Pelosinus sp. IPA-1: one gene and its partner. Each later gene encodes a partner of the first gene's protein in a complex. Links are inferred from orthologs where the notes say so. Each region holds a gene or a part of one and is shown on either strand. Other genes may lie near its edges. The genes, in order: QSJ81_RS21985 and fliM.

What was found.
Region 2: the proteins of QSJ81_RS21985 (region 1) and fliM are in contact, whole or in part, in a crystal structure (PDB 1F4V), measured with the Escherichia coli proteins. The link is inferred for Pelosinus sp. IPA-1 from one-to-one orthologs.

The regions. Positions count from the first base shown.
Region 1 is NZ_BSVC01000010.1:121,597-129,859, reverse strand. What follows is about bases 1,696-4,602. They hold QSJ81_RS21985 (response regulator), read left to right. Parts: upstream 1,696-2,915; coding sequence 2,916-3,290; downstream 3,291-4,602. Other genes in these bases: QSJ81_RS21975 (tetratricopeptide repeat protein), read left to right, coding at 4,060-4,602; QSJ81_RS21980 (chemotaxis protein CheX), read left to right, coding at 3,295-3,768; QSJ81_RS21990 (CheR family methyltransferase), read left to right, coding at 2,063-2,938; QSJ81_RS21995 (methyl-accepting chemotaxis protein), read left to right, coding at 1,696-2,029. In the rest of the region: more of QSJ81_RS21995, read left to right, coding at 23-1,695; more of QSJ81_RS21975, read left to right, coding at 4,603-6,366; poly-beta-1,6-N-acetyl-D-glucosamine N-deacetylase PgaB, read left to right, coding at 6,390-8,222; pgaC (poly-beta-1,6-N-acetyl-D-glucosamine synthase), read left to right, coding at 8,243-8,263. UniProt on the Escherichia coli protein: Involved in the transmission of sensory signals from the chemoreceptors to the flagellar motors.
Region 2 is NZ_BSVC01000004.1:569,256-577,443, reverse strand. Bases 4,953-7,784 are described here. They hold fliM (flagellar motor switch protein FliM), read left to right. Parts: upstream 4,953-5,782; coding sequence 5,783-6,787; downstream 6,788-7,784. Other genes in these bases: fliY (flagellar motor switch phosphatase FliY), read left to right, coding at 6,780-7,784; QSJ81_RS12655 (flagellar basal body-associated FliL family protein), read left to right, coding at 5,249-5,722; QSJ81_RS12660 (flagellar FlbD family protein), read left to right, coding at 4,953-5,060. In the rest of the region: QSJ81_RS12685 (MotE family protein), read left to right, coding at 1-259; QSJ81_RS12680 (flagellar hook-length control protein FliK), read left to right, coding at 302-1,690; QSJ81_RS12675 (flagellar hook capping FlgD N-terminal domain-containing protein), read left to right, coding at 1,708-2,352; QSJ81_RS12670 (TIGR02530 family flagellar biosynthesis protein), read left to right, coding at 2,377-2,775; QSJ81_RS12665 (flagellar hook-basal body complex protein), read left to right, coding at 2,854-4,806; more of QSJ81_RS12660, read left to right, coding at 4,866-4,952; more of fliY, read left to right, coding at 7,785-7,886; QSJ81_RS12640 (response regulator), read left to right, coding at 7,949-8,188. UniProt on the Escherichia coli protein: FliM is one of three proteins (FliG, FliN, FliM) that forms the rotor-mounted switch complex (C ring), located at the base of the basal body.

The DNA of each region.
Region 1 (8,263 bases):
AGATGTGATGGGAGAGGGTAGCGTGCAATGGTTTAGAAACTTAAACATTGGTAAAAAACTTATGGTGAGCTTTATGATAATCGTCATTCTTACCGCCCTGGTGGGGGTAGTAGGTATACGTAATATCCAAGAAATTGAGGTAATTGATGCTGAGTTATATGAGATAAATACACTATCGATTGGAGATATTGCACAAGCTGGAATGGCTTATCAGCGTATTCGTGTGAGTATTGGACAATTGATCTCAGAAGATGATATAGAGAAGAAGAAACAGTATGTAAATACTGTAGCTGAGTTGCATAAAACAATGGACACGGAATTGAATAATTTTGAAAAAAATATTCAATCACCAGAAGTGCGTCAGGAATTCAATAAGCTAAAAACCATTCAAGGAAAATGGGCTGTTATTTTGGACGATGTTCTGCGGCTGACGTTGACAGGTCAGAATCAAGCAGCTTATGCTCTTTATTCGACGCAAGGGAATCAATATTCAGTAGAACTCAGTCAAATTATTGATCGCTTAATGGAGTTGCAAATGGCGCAAGCTGGTCAGAAAGCAGCAAGTAATTCCGCAATAACAAAGGCAGCCACCAAGAATATGTCGATTTTACTTGTAGTCAGTTTTTTAGCGGCTCTTACTCTCGTTGTTTTGATTACACGCCTTAGTACAAACTCAGTAAAAGAATTACAGTCTCTCATGGCCCAAGTCGAGAGAGGAGATCTTACTGTGCAGGGCAAGGTGAATTCTGAAGATGAGATGGGGAAGTTAATTTTGTCTTTTAATAGACTGGTGGAAACGATGCATCACATGAACAAGGAAATATACGATACAGCCATTATCTTAAATGAATCTTCTAGTAATATGTTGTCTGTTGCTGAAGTGGTAGCAGCCAATAGCGAAGAGATGAGCGCTGTTATTAGTGGGGCAAGCGAAGCTACTGAAGCAATTACTGTGAGCGTGAATAATGGAGCAATCACATCTCTAGAGCTCAGTGGTAACATTAATTCCATTTCTGCTGCCACGGAAGAAATATCTGCAACGATTCATAGCTTAGCATCAGCTTCTGAGCAGGCTTCCGTTAACTTGGATCAAGTTAGTATTCTGGTAGATAAAATATCCGGCGGGATCAATTTGGTTGCTGGTTCTGCAAAAGATGTTTCATGCTCTGTAACAGATGTAGTGACTGCTGTTAAAGAGATAAATTCATCGTTAAGTGAAGTAAGTAAGAATTGCGAACGTTCAATTTCTGTAGCAAAAGATGCAGAAATGAGAGCTCAGGAAACTACTGTTATTATACAAAAGTTAAGTAGTGTATCAAGACAGATAGGTAAGGTAATAAATTTAATTAATGATATTGCAGATCAAACCAATATGCTAGCCTTAAATGCAGCCATAGAAGCTGCAGGTGCAGGTGATGCAGGGAAGGGGTTTGCCGTTGTAGCCAATGAAGTTAAGGAATTAGCAAAACAAACTTCAGGGGCAACAGATGAGATTGCCAATCAGATAGAAACAATGCAGGCGGAAATGGCAGAAGCTGTTCAGGCGGTAAGTGGCATTACTCAAGTAATTAGCGCTATTAATGACAATAGCAATAACATTGCAGTGGCGGTCACAGAACAATCGGCTGTCGTTGGGGATATTTCGGCCGCCGTAATTATCGCTGCCGAAAAAGTGAATGTTATATCAAATGAAATTGGTGATATTGCAGAAAAATCTCGTGATGTAGCAAGAGGTGCGGCAGAAAGTACTCTAGGAGTAAAAGAGATTGCTCGCTCAGTTGGCGATCTATCCTTGACGGCGGGGGATTTGGCCAAAAATACAGAAAGTGCTTCTGTGGGAATGAAAGATGTAGCGAATGCTTCACAAAAAATTGCTGTAAATGTAGAGGAAATATTTAGAAGTATTAATGAGATGGATAAAGCTTCTAATAATACGGCAGCAAAGGGAGTTCAAACAACTGAGGCTGCGGATAAACTTGTAATTGTGTCTAATAAATTGCAAGAATTGGCAAAACGCTTTACTGTATAAATTAATTCATTATTAATATAGGGGGGATGATCAATGAGTACCAACTTGTCGTCCCAAGCATTTCATTTATTTCAAAAATACATTGAAGAACAGTGTGGAATTGTCATTCGCGATGAGAAAGCCTATTTGATTGAGAGTCGGCTTTCCAAATTTTTAATTACATTTGGCTTATCTAGTTTTGATGAACTATATCGCATGCTAAGCCAGCAGAAACAGACAACCCTGGCGGAACAAATTATTGATGCCATCACAACAAATGAAACCTTATGGTTTAGAGATAAAACTCCTTGGCAAGCATTAGAGGATAAGTTGTTGCCAGAATACATTGAGCAAATTAGGCAAGGTGTATGTGGAAAAATTCGAATTTGGAGTGCTGCCTGTGCCACGGGACAAGAGCCCTATTCAATCGCCATGTGTATTGATAATTACCTGGCAGAGCAGAACATTAAAGATGTTACCCTAGATCATTTCGAAATAATTGCCACTGATATTTCCCACACTGTGCTGCGCATGGCTAAAATGGGTAAGTATGACAATATTTCCATGGTGCGTGGAATGCAAGAGAGCTATCGAGATAAATATTTTCGTCAGGAAGGGCGTATTTGGTTATTGGACGAAAAAATTAAGAATAGTGTTCAATTCAGGCAATTTAACTTGCAAAATAGTTTTGCAAGTTTAGGTTTATTTGATGTAATCTTTTTCCGGTATGTAGCGATCTATTTTTCCGAGCAATTCAAAGAAGAAGTCTTCAGAAAAATTAACAAATCCCTCTTACTTAAGGGTGTATTAATTTTAGGGAACTCAGAAGTCTTTTTGGATTATAAAGAATGCTATGAAGCCGAGAATTATAAAAATGCCAATTTTTATCGCGTAAGGAGTGGGAGTTGTGAAAATATTATCAGTAGATGACTCGGCCATCATCCGAAAAATTATTCGTAGCGGAGTCGAATTGCTTGATTACGAACTAGTGGAAGCCGCAGATGGGATGGAGGCTTTCACTATACTAGAACAGTCTGGTGAAGAGATCCTTCTAATTTTATTAGATTGGAATATGCCAGGGATGGATGGTTTAGTTTTCTTAGAAAAGGTTAAAAATACAGCCTCCTTAAAACATATACCCATTATGATGGTTACCACGGAGAGTGAAAAAGAAAATATTATAAGAGCCATTCAAGCTGGAGCCATTAATTATCTAGTAAAACCATTTACTATTGAAGAATTAATGAAGAAAGTATTAGAATGTATGGGAGAGGGGATGTAATGATATGGAAATTGAAGATCCTATATTGTTGCAAAAATGCTTAGCCCAAGCTGTGTCGGATGTATTTAGTACTATGGTTGGCCTGGAATGTTGTGAGATTAAACAGCAAGCTGAAAATTCCAAGAACAGTAAGGGTGAAATCACTGGAGTCATGATGATTCTAAGTGAGCGAAATGCAATATTGTCTATGGCAATGAGTAAACAGCATGCAGCCACAATTGTTTCTTTTATGACTGGTATTAGGGTAATAGAATTGGCAGATGAAGAACTATATGATGGGGTTGCTGAGCTAGTGAATATGATAGCGGGAAGGGCGAAAGCCTTGTTGGCGGGAACGGGTTATTATTATCGCATAACACCTCCACTTACAATTGTGGGTGACAATCATTTTATTTTGTATAAGAAGAACGTATCACAACTAAGGATGGAATTTGAGGCTGGGGAAACAAAGCTACATTTAGAATTGACTTATTTATAGTTTATCTTTCTAAAATAAAAAGGTGAATGGAGTTCTACAAGGGGGTAGAGTTCTATTCACCTTTTTTATTGTGTGAATATGTTGGTAACTAAGTATAAAAAAGATGGTAAGAAGTGTATAAAGAAAAAATATAATAAATAACAACAATAAAGAGAAAATATATATTGACCGATAATAATTATCAATATATACTATTATTAAAATAGCAGATGGAATTATTATCCCTTAATGGATACTCTTTTTAAGGTTTTAGACAAATAGACTAAACTATTTTGGGGACGGTGAGCAGATATGAAAGTAGGAAATTGGATATCAGGATTATGCTTTACGTTAATGTTGTCGAATCTTGGGGTAGTTATTGCTGCTGAAGATCCGAATCTGTCAGAAAAGCAACTAACTTATAATCAAAATAAAGAAAATTTAGTAGCTGCTAAAGAATATGCAATTGCACTAGCTAGGTCTCAACAATTTTCCGAATCTTTAGATATTTTCAAGCAGTTGTATCAGAAATATCCTGATAATAAAGAAGTTCAATATGATTATGTCGTTGTTCTTAACTGGGCAGGTAATAATTTAGCAGCGATTGAGATGTTTGAAAAGTTAAATAGTAAAACAGTGCCTACATATGTAAAAGTTAGTGTAGCAGGAGCTTATTATCAAACAGGCGACTATAAAGCAGCCCAAAAACTATTTCATGAAGTTGCAGTAACTGGTGATCACAAAGCTTTAATATGGGAAGCGCAGTCATTGCTGCGGATGGGTGAAGTAGAGGCTGGTAATAAGATATATAAGTTACTTTTAGATAAAAATCCTGATGATATAGATGTATATCTCAGTAGAGCGTCAGTATTAGTCTTGATGAACCAACATACGGCTGCTGTAGCTGATTTTGAAAAGGCACTTAGTTTAGTTCCAGCAGGTGATGAAGGAATAAATAAACGACGTCAGATAAACTATGACATGGCAATTTCATACATAAGAGTTGGGGATGAAGCTAGAGCTATTCTTTTGCTCAAACCATATATTCAAGATGGAACGGCTGATGTGTGGATGCAGGGTGATTATATTACTGCTTTAAGATTGAATGCAGATTATAAAACAGCTATCTCTGAAGGTGAACGTTTATGGCCTGATTACGGCAAGATCCCTAATTTTGGTCTTCAAGCGTTAGGAGATTCTTATCTTCGCAGTGGACAATTGCAGAAGGCAGAGAAAGTATACGAACATATATTAAAGCGTGACCCTAATTCAGTTAACGTAAAATTAGGCCTAGCCTATTCTTATATGGCTGAGGGGAATGTGGCGAAGGGGACAGAACTTTACCGGCAAGTATTGAAGGAAGATCCCAAACGTGCCGAGGTTATTTTAGATGATGCCTATGATTTTGTTGCTAAAAATCGGTATGCGGCAGGTAAATCCATTTATGGATTAGTAGTTGAACAATTTCCCGATATTCCAGCTTTTCGTCAGGAAATGGCCAGTTCCTTAGCTGATAACCAAATGCCTCGTCAGGCTTATGAACAATTTGCAGCTTTAGCAAAACTGCCTGGTGGACAGTTAGTGGGTAACGCGGGAATGGTAGAGAGTGCTGTAACTGTGGGTGACTATCATGCAGCAGGTCAAGCTGTTGGTATTCTCAGAGAGAAATATGCTCGAAATGCCATAAGCCAAGCAGCAATTGCGAGCTATGACAGTAGGCGTAAAGGAGGAGCGGATTTTTCCTATATCTATACTTCCGACTATAAGGGAATTGAATCCAGGCAGTTTGTGGTTACTTCGGATCAGAACATTGGTGGCAGCTATTCTGTATTAGCTAGCATTGGTACAAATCGTATTACCGATAAAGACGTTAATGAAAGTACCACTCTGAAAAGCAAATCAATAGGTTTACAATATCTTGGAATGAAGTTTGATACGAGATTATGGGTAGATAGTTATCAAAGCAGTGGAACCTTTTCAGGGTATCGTGTTTATAATAATTACTATTTTAATGATCATGCAGTATTAAACTTAGACTTTGAAAGAACTCCTATTTTGGATGTACAGGCATTAAACCCAGCAAATGCAGAACTTCTAGGGCGTATTATGTCATCAAATTATCGGATAGGATTTACACGGCAAGTAGGTCTAAAAGATACGTATTCCTTTAACTTTACTCGCGGCCTTTATAGCGATGGCAATCAAGTGAATAGTTATGATCTTAGATGGGATCGTACCTTGTTTGACAATGAAAGGAAAAGTGTAGATTGGTTTGTTTTTGTTAATCGTAGTAACTATAAACTTCAACAAATTAATGGACTTGATACAGTGTATGAAAGTCCTACCGTTAGGCAGGCTTATGGAACTGGTTTCACCCAACGTTGGGTCATTCCTAAAGGTTACTGGGAAGCTACTACTACCTTAGCTTGGGGCAGGGATAGGCCAGATCCAAATGACTTTGAACCAAGTTTCCGTTTGGAGTATGGACATAATTTTTCTCCCAATCATGCGTTGATTGTGGGAGCAGAATATGGTGCAAGGACAAATCGTCTCCTCAATTCAAGTGGTTTACATTTTGGATCTCGTCAATATGATCTTCAGTATCAAATTATCTGGTAAGAAGTAAAAAAGGAGAGGATCCTATGCCAAAGAGATGGATTATTACTTTGGTAGCTGTCTTTCAGTTTATTTTTTCTTCTAATGCCATGGCAGCAGATAGAGGTGTACCCATTATCTGTTACCATGACGTAGGGGGAACTATCAATAATGAATATACAGTTACGAAAGAAACACTAATTAGTCATTTATCCTACTTAAAGGCCAATGGTTACCACCCTATTTCGTTGGAACAATATATTGCATTTACGAAAGATGGGGCACCATTACCGGAAAAACCAGTCATGCTCACATTTGATGATGGATATATTTCCTTTTACAATGAAGTATATCCTTTGCTCAAACAATATAACTATCCTGCTATGCTTGCTATTGTTGGTTCTTGGCTAGATTATGCTCCTGCTGACGTAGGGAAGATGGTAAACTGGCAGCAAATAAGAGAGATGGAGGCCTCAGGCCTAGTTACAATCGCTTCTCATTCTTTTAGGTCCCATCGTTTTGCGGTAATGGATCCTCAAGGTGATCGGGGAGAATTATTGTCGACTCGTACTTATGCAAATGACCATTATGAAAACATGGAAGAGTATACGAAAAGGGTTTCCGATGATTTAGAGCAATCTCAAAAAGTATTTGAAAAAGAGCTAGGACATAAAGTCCAGGCGCTAGTTTGGCCTTACGGTGAGTATAATCTTACCGCCATAGAAATTGCAAAAAATAAGGGTTTTGAGTCAATGTTTGCATTGGGTGGCGGAATGAATGAAGTTGGTCAAAAGAGCTTAGTTGAAGCGCGTCGAGGGATTATCATGAAAAATCCTACTGTATCATCTTTTGCTTCTTTCGTTAAGAGTGGAGGACTAGACAATAATCCTATGAGGGCTGCTCGGTTAGATATTGATGCTATCTACGATTCGAATAGCTTACGTACAACGGATAATAACTTAAATCTTGCTATCGCTAGGTTTAATAAAACAGGTATTAACACCGTCTTTTTAAGAGCATTTACCAATGAAAATAAGGATATAGAAAGTGCCTACTTTTATACAACGGTAATGCCTGTAAAAGCCGATATTTTTAGTCATATAGCCAGCAAACTTCGCGAGGGAGGCTTTTTAGTATATGCTGTGATGCCAGATTTGTCCTCCCAGTGGCTTACTAAAGAACATCCAGAGGATGGATTCATAATATCAGATGTTCAGAATAATAGTCGATATACTAGGGCGACACCTTTTAGTCCAATAGTACAGAAAAAACTTGTTGAACTTTATGCTGATTTAGCTGCCTATACGTATGTAGATGGAGTACTTTTTCAAGATGATTTGTATCCTACAACTATTGAAGACTTTTCGTCAGCAGCGAAAGCAAGCTTTCAAAGTAAATTTAACAAAGAGCTTACGGCCGAAGTTTTAAAAGATGAGTCGACTCGCAGTCAATGGACGAAAATGCAAAAAGAGGCTGTGCAAAATCTAACGATTCAAATGATGAATTCCGTTCATACCTATCGACCATATGCATTGTTTGCGCAAAGCATAGCTGCAGAGGACCTGCTTAATAAAGAGCAAGATCGGGATTTCGGGAGTTACTTAGATTCTTTTAACTACACTGTGATAAGGACTTATCCTTTTCACCAAAAACAAAATGGTGACTACTTACAGTGGTTAGGAAAAATAGCAGAGACGACTCTAGCTAATACTGGAACAAAGTTCGCTTTTGAATTAGAAACCTTTGATAGTAATAGAAATTTGTGGATTAAAGAAAAGGATCTAAAAGCGCAAATGGATACGTTGCGTAGCAAGGGAGCCATTGACTTTATTTTCATCCCTGATGTCGTGTTTGAAGATAAAACGGTACGGATACCATAGTATATCAAGGGGGCGAGGACATGGAATTTTTAGGACAGTTT
Region 2 (8,188 bases), on another replicon or contig:
AGACGACACTGAGTTACAAAAACAAGCTAAAATAAAGCAACAAGAAGAAGCAAAACGTATTTCTAAGTTAGCTAGGTTGTATGGTGGCATGAAGCCTGATGAAGCAGTAGTTATCTTAAATAAACTAGATGATAATACTGTATTAGACATTTTGAGTAAAATGGAAGATGAACAAGTTTCGAAAATTATGGCACTACTTGATCCTAGTAGGGCAGCAAATTTAACACAAGCCATGCTTAGAGGCAAAAACATAAATTAGCCTTTAAACATAAAGAAAGATAAGTGAAAGGAGGTGAAAAAAATGGCTACAATGGTAAACGTGATTCCTGTAGAAACGAAACCAAAGGTTGTGCCACAGGGGGCTACTACAAAAGATAGCACCAAAAGTGATCAATCAACAACGGGTTTTGCCAAAGTGTTAAACAATCAGACTGATAAAAATGGCAAAGATGACAACACAAATACTAAGGATGATGCAAAGGCAAAAGACAACACTGCAACCCAATTAATGGCGGCAATGATGGGGATGGCTGTGCCAGCTATTGCTACTACAGTGACGTCAAATCCAAATTCTAATCAAAGTAGTGATAAACTTGCCAATGATTTGGGTGCAGATGACACTAAAGGTCAATTGTCTGAAGTAGCGGGTAATGGTTTAGTCACTGGCATGAACACTTCTCCCAGTCAATTAGCAGCATTATTAGCAAAAATGACGGACACAAATGCATCTGTAGACAGTAATAAAGTTGGCGAGCTAACACAAGCACAATTACAGGGAATATTACAAGTTAAGCAACTGCTTGGGCAGGCACAAACTGCAGATGTTTCTGCGAACAAAGTAGATTTGACTGCCAATAAGACATTACTAGGAACAATAGCTTCTTTTGCTGCTGTAGACAATAGTAACGGAGTAGTAAAAAGTAATAGTGCAGCGCAAGTTGATAGCAAAAAAACAGCTCTAGATCGAGTAACTACAGGAACAACTACGACGGAAGATCTTGCAGAATTGGTTGGTACTGCTGATGTAAAACATGTGACAGCTCCTCAATCAGTAGTAAATGTTGTTGATGCAATAACAAGTGATAGCAAAGAAAATACAATATTGACAGGTGGTAAAGCGCAGTTAAGTGCAGAAAATGCTTTAGTAGACGAAACAGTAAAAGATACAGATACTTTTGCTAGCTTGCTGAATCAGCAGGTAGTAAAAAATGAAAATCAAGTTGTTGTTTCAGATGCAAAGCAAGTACCGCAACAACCAGTAAAGGATCCGTATAATATTGCATCACAAATTGTTGAACAAGCACGTGTAGTTACTGGGCAGAAAAACACGGAAATGATCATCCAACTAAAACCTGAGCATTTGGGAGAATTAACTTTAAAAGTGACAGTTGATAGCGGTGTTGTTAGCGCAAGTTTCCATTCCAATAATAGTGAAGTTCGCAGTATTATTGAGGCATCACTACCTCAGTTAAAGCAAGATCTGTCCAATCAAGGCTTGAAGATTGAAAATGTAGGTGTGTATGCAGGTTTAGGCGATTTTTTCTCTAATGGACAACAGCGTGAAAACCAACAACAACCTAGCGTGAAAGTACATAACAAGAAAATAGAAGAAGATTTTCTTGAAGCAATCGATTCAACTGGTGTAACGGAATCGACTTCTGACGGTTCAGGCGTAGATTATCGTATATAAAAGGAGGAGAATACGTTATGAGTGTTACTGTTACTACAAGTGCTACTGGCACAACTACAGTTTCCACTGAGCAAAAGACTTCATCAGGTTTAGGTAAAGATGATTTTCTAAAGCTATTGATTACACAAATGCAATATCAAGATCCAACGAAACCGATGGATAATACGGAATTTGTTGCACAACTAGCCCAGTTCTCTAGTTTGGAACAAATGAATAATTTAAATACTTCCATGAATGGTGTACAGGCTAGTGGTATGATTGGCGATAGTATAAAATGGACATCGGATGATGGAAGTAAAACATATACTGGAGCTGTAAGTGGGGTTAGTCTGTCTAACGGGAAAGCTAGTTTGGTGACGCAAGTCGATGCAGCAAGTTATCCGGAATTTACTCCAACGGCAGCAGCTGATTTTGTCGGTAAACAAGTTAGTTGGACTGATAGTAGCAAAGTATCACATACGGGTATAATTTTTACAGCACCAGTTTTGAGTGCTGATGGCAAAAGCTTTACCGCTACGGCAGTAACTTTTGATAAAGATGGGAATGTAGTAAAAGATGCAAGTGGGAATGTAGTACAAAATACTTTTAGTTCCACACAAGTTAAGAGTCTTATTGTTAATACAACAGTGGATATGGGTAAAGTTACTACTGTTACAAAATAGTAGCTTTAGCAGGAGGTTAGAAAGATGACAGATAATAGTATTTACCGCTTGCAACAACCCCTGATTCCTGTAAATAATCTTGCTAGTAATTTGAGTAGTAATGCAAATGGTCAAATTAAGAACAATGCTACACCTTTTAATCAGATTTTAACTAAAGAGATGGCGGGTGTAACCTTTTCACAGCATGCTTTAGAACGGCTACAAAGCAGAAATATTAAATTGGGACAAGCTGAATTAGGTAAATTAAATGACGCAGTGGAAAAAGCTGCACAAAAAGGAGCTAAAGAGTCACTGGTATTTATGAGTAATAATAATCTGGCTTTAGTGGTAAGCGTAAAAAATAAAACAGTAATTACTGCTATGGACGGTACAAATACCCGTGATAATGTATTTACTAATATTGATAGTGCGGTAATTGTATAAGGCTGGACCTTTAAAGGAAGCCTTTGACTGTTGAATGATTGATACAGTCCTAATAAAAAAAAGTGAGGTCGATTTATTATGATGCGTTCCTTATACGCTGCTATTTCCGGCTTGCGTAATCATCAAACCAAAATGGATGTTATCGGCAATAACATTGCTAACGTAAATACAGTTGGTTTTAAATCTGGTAGTGTTACCTTTCAGGATATGTTAAGCCAAACGCTATCAGGTGCTTCTAGTGGTTCAGGAAATACAGGTGGTACTAATGCCATGCAGGTTGGTCTTGGTGTAAGTGTAGCTTCGATTAATACGAATTTTAGTGATGGCAGTACCCAATCAACAGGTGTACAAACTGATCTAGCCATTACAGGACAGGGCTTTTTTGTTGTCGGTGATGCCCTAAATCAACAGTATACTCGCTCTGGTAATTTTACTTTTGATGCATTAGGTAATTTCGTAAATGGCAATGGTGTTAAGGTTCTGGGGTGGCAAGGCAATAGTTCCGGTGTGGTTGATACAACTGGTCCTATAGGAGGGATAACGGTTCCTGTTGGTTCTAGCATGCCTGCCAAAGTGTCAAGTACCCTTTCGGTGGTAGGAAACTTATCAGCAAGTGCGAATCCGTATGGAACAGCAGCTCAACGAATCGCTGCAGCCAATACACTAGCTACCGCAAATACAAATAAGACGGCTGCAGATGCCGCTGCTTTAGCTGCAACTAATCAAAGTAATACTGATGCTGCAGCAAGTACTGCAGCCGCAGCAGCAAGCAGTGCAGCAACCCAAGCAAAGGTAGACGCAACTAATGTAAGCTCACTCATTGGCATTGCCCAAACCGCTGCAAACGCATTATCTGGAGCGGGGCTAACGGCGGCAAACGCAGCAGCAGCCCAAACAGCTGCGAATAATGCAGTTACAGCGGCAACCGCTGCAGTGTTGTCCGCAACAGCAGCAGTAACAAATGCAACAGCAGCAACATTAGCATCTGCAACATTAGCAAAGAACGATGCAATAGCAGCAAAGAACGATGCATTAGCATTACAAGCAGCCGCAAACGCATTGTCTGGAGCGGGATTAACTGCGGCAAATGCAACAGCAGCCCAAAGTGCAGCAACAACAGCAGTATTATCTTCAGGAACAGCAGCAACAGACGCAGGAACAGCAGCAACAACGGCATCCACTGCAGCATCAAATGCAGCGGCAACGGCTGCAAATTCAGCTGCATTATCAGCAACGGCAAATGTAACAGCAAAGGCGGCAGCTGACGCTGTAACAGCAGCTACAGATGCAGTTAAAGCAGCAAATGACAAATCTTCGGATCAACCGGCTTCGCTGAATGTATATGATACCCAAGGGAATGCATACAAGTTAAGTGGGACATTTGAGAAGACTGGAGCTAACGTATGGACCTTTACGCCGGCAGCTACAGTAACAAATGGAAATGGTGCAGTTGTAGCAAATGTTACTACTTCAGCACCAATAACTCTTGCTTTTGATGCGTTGGGCAAGTTACAAACAAACCCAGCTGCAACCATTACAATTAATCCTGCAGGTGGTCCATATAGTGGCGCGGGTGCGTTTACGATAACACCTGACTTCTCTACTATGACTCAATATGGTACTGATACAACCGCTAAGATGGATAGCTCAGACGGATATACAGCAGGTACATTAACTGCTGGAGGCGGTATCACGATTGCTAGTGATGGTACGATTGTAGGTACTTTTACTAATGGTAAAAAAATGAACTTAGGACAAGTTGCTATGGCTACCTTTAATAACCCAGGTGGCTTGCTTAAATCCGGTGATAGTCTATATACCTCATCAAGTAACTCAGGTCAAGCCCAGGTTGGTAAGGCTGGTACTGGTGGCCGTGGTACTTTAACTCCTGGTAGTTTAGAAATGTCCAATGTGGATTTAGCACAACAATTTAGTGATATGATTGTTACCCAACGTGGATTCCAAGCTAATTCTAAAATCATTACTACAGATGATTCTATGTTGGAAGAACTTGTAAACCTTAAACGTTAATAGTATAGGGGGATAATATCCCCCTTATCTAATCAACATTAATCTTTGGAGGATATAATATGATAAAAGTGGCGCGTCTTAAATCACAAGAAGAGTTTGTCTTAAATGCTGAATTAATCGAAACGATTGAAGAGACCCCTGATACGGTCATTACTCTTACTGGTGGTAGGAAAATAATCGTAGAAGAATCAATGGATGAGGTAGTGCGCAAAGTTATGGATTACCGGCGAGCTATTTTTGGTAAATTTCGATAAAAAAATAAATTTATTGAGATGAGTCTTAAAAAAAGAAAATTATATGATAAATAGAAAATCCTTGTTATCTTATCATTTGAATAAAGTATTATGTAAGATGCCTTATTTTTCCGAGATCCTAAAGATAAGACATTATTAAAATGGCGATTTACAGTGTAGTACGTTTAGATGAAATTGGAGGTGTAGCAGTGGCTGATGGTGAAAAGAAGTTTTCTATGATGATGATTGTAGGAATGATTGTAGTTGGTTTATTGTTAGCGGGAGGGATTTCCTATTTTATTGCTACTAAAATTGTCTCAGACAGAACGGTAGATAAGAAATCTTCTCAACGAGATCCAGGGGTTTTTGTTAAATTAGGTGATGCAAAAGATGGATTAATTATTAATATTGGCGGAGCAAATAGTGGACGTTATCTAAAAATTGGGCTTATTGTAGAATTAAAGCCTGATAAAAAGAGTGCAGCGGCTACAGGAAAAGGTACTTCTCCTGAGGAAGTAAAGTTGGCTGATACAGCAGTATATGTGTTACGATCGCAAAAAATTGAAGATTTTGATCCTTTAAAGCAAGAACAATTAAAAGAACTTCTAAAAAATGAAATTAATAAAGCGTTTGGTGACGATAGAGTCTACGATGTATATATTACTAATTTTGTTTTACAGTAGATTTAAAAATTATGTCATATTATAATAAGTAATAGATTAGATGGGAAAGGAGGGGGAATATTGGCAGGATCAGATGTATTATCACAATCTGAAATCGATGATCTATTGTCTGCCTTATCTACGGGTGTAGTGTCTGCTGAAGAAATTAAGGATGAGCAAAAGCAACGAAAAATTAAAGCTTATGATTTTAAAAGACCTGATAAATTTTCTAAAGATCAAATTCGTACACTGTATATGTTGCATGAAAATTTTGCTCGACTTATGAATACTTACCTTTCTGCACATCTTCGGACAATTGTACATATTGATGTAGCTTCTGTTGATCAGTTGACCTATGAAGAGTTTATTCGTTCATTGCCAAATCCAAGTGTGATTGGTGTGTTCCAAATGCGTCCTCTTAAAGGAAATGCAATTTTAGAATTTAATCCTAATGTCATCTTCTCTATTATTGATCGACTATTTGGCGGGCCTGGCTTACCACCAACAAAAACTCGCTCTTTAACGGACATCGAAGAAGCTATTGTTAAAAGGGTTATTAATAAAACCTTAGAATGTTTTCAAGAAGCTTGGAAGCAGGTTGTCGCAATAGAACCAAAATTAGAAATAATGGAGTCAAACCCTCAGTTTACTCAGATTGTACCGCCTAATGATATGGTTGTTATTATTACTTTACATATTAAAATTGGTCAAGCTGAAGGATTAGTTAATATTTGCATTCCTTATTTAGTTCTTGAACCAATTATGTCTAAATTAACAACGACTTATTGGGTTGCGTCTTCGGTAGCAAAACAGGCATTGCCGGAGCATATTAATGCTATACAACGTAAACTAGAGAAAGCTTTTATCCCTCTATTTGTTGAGTTAGGTAAAACTACAATAACCGTACAGGAACTACTAGGTTTAACGGTGAATGACGTTCTACAGTTAAATAGCAAAGTTGAAGAGGATTTAGATGTTATGGTCGGTCAAAATAAAAAATTCAGAGGTAAACCAGGGATTTCTGGGCACAAAGTTGCATTACAAGTTACAAAAGTGATTTCTGAAGGAGATGAAAATAATGAGTGAAGGCTTTCTTTCCCAAGATGAGATTGATGCTTTGCTGAAGGGCAGCGAGGCGACTTCATCCTCTCCAGCCCCTGACTTATCGGATATAGAAAAAGATGCTCTTGGTGAAATTGGTAATATTTCTATGGGCAGTGCAGCAACGACATTATCAGTGCTGCTTGGTCGACGAGTATCAATTACTACACCACGTGTATCTGTATCTAATCTAGAAGATATAAAGGGTCAGTATCCTCTTCCTTATTTAGTTATTGAAGTTGGATATACGCATGGTATTCTCGGAACGAATGTGCTAGCGATAAGAGAACAGGATGCTTTAATTATTGCAGATTTGATGATGGGGGGGGATGGAACAAATCCACCAACTGAATTGAATGAGCTATATATGAGTGCCGTGAGCGAAGCTATGAACCAGATGATGGGAGGGGTTGCTACCTCCATGTCAACTATGTTCCGTAAAAAAATAGATATTTCGCCACCTAGTGTTAACCTAATCGATTTTGCTGTTGCTTCTAGTATTACAAATGCTGTTGGGACAAATGATGATATTGTTCGTGTTGCTTTCCGTATGGAAGTAGAAGATTTAATTGATAGTGAAATTATGCAAATCTTACCGATTGATGTTGCTAAGGAAATGGTTGATAGCTTAATAAATGCTGTAGAACCAGTAAATGCACCACCTGCTGCTCAAGCGCCTAAAGTAGCAGCTTCATCACCACAAACACAAGCGCCGAAAGTCCAGCAGCAAGTTGCTATGCCAGTACAACAACAATCTGCTCAGCATGTGAATGTGCAACCAGTGCAGTTCGCACCGTTGATGCCAGGAACTATGCCTGCTACTGATACAAATATTGATCTTATAATGGATGTCCCGTTACAGGTCACTGTGGAGTTAGGGCGAACCCGTAAGTTGATTCGAGATATTTTAGAGTTGGCACCAGGTTCAGTTGTTGAACTAGATAAATTAGCTGGAGAACCCGTAGATATATTAGTAAATGGAAAATTGATAGCCAAAGGTGAAGTTGTAGTTATTGATGAGAATTTTGGTGTTCGAATTACTGACATTATTAGTCCACTAGAACGTACCTATAATTTGCAGTAAGACTATTTTTTTATTAATGATTGATTAATATAAGTTATAAGTAATTAGGGGGAGATATAGAAATGGCAACGAGAGTATTAATTGTTGACGATGCTGCGTTTATGCGCATGATGGTAAAGGATATTTTAAGTAAAAATGGATACGAAATAGTTGGTGAGGCGGAAAATGGTTTGAAGGCACTTGAAAAATTTCAAGAACTAAAACCTGATCTTACTACGATGGATATTACTATGCCCGAAATGGATGGTATTACTGCCGTAAAAGAAATTAAAAAACTTGATCCTAGTGCCAAAGTCATCATG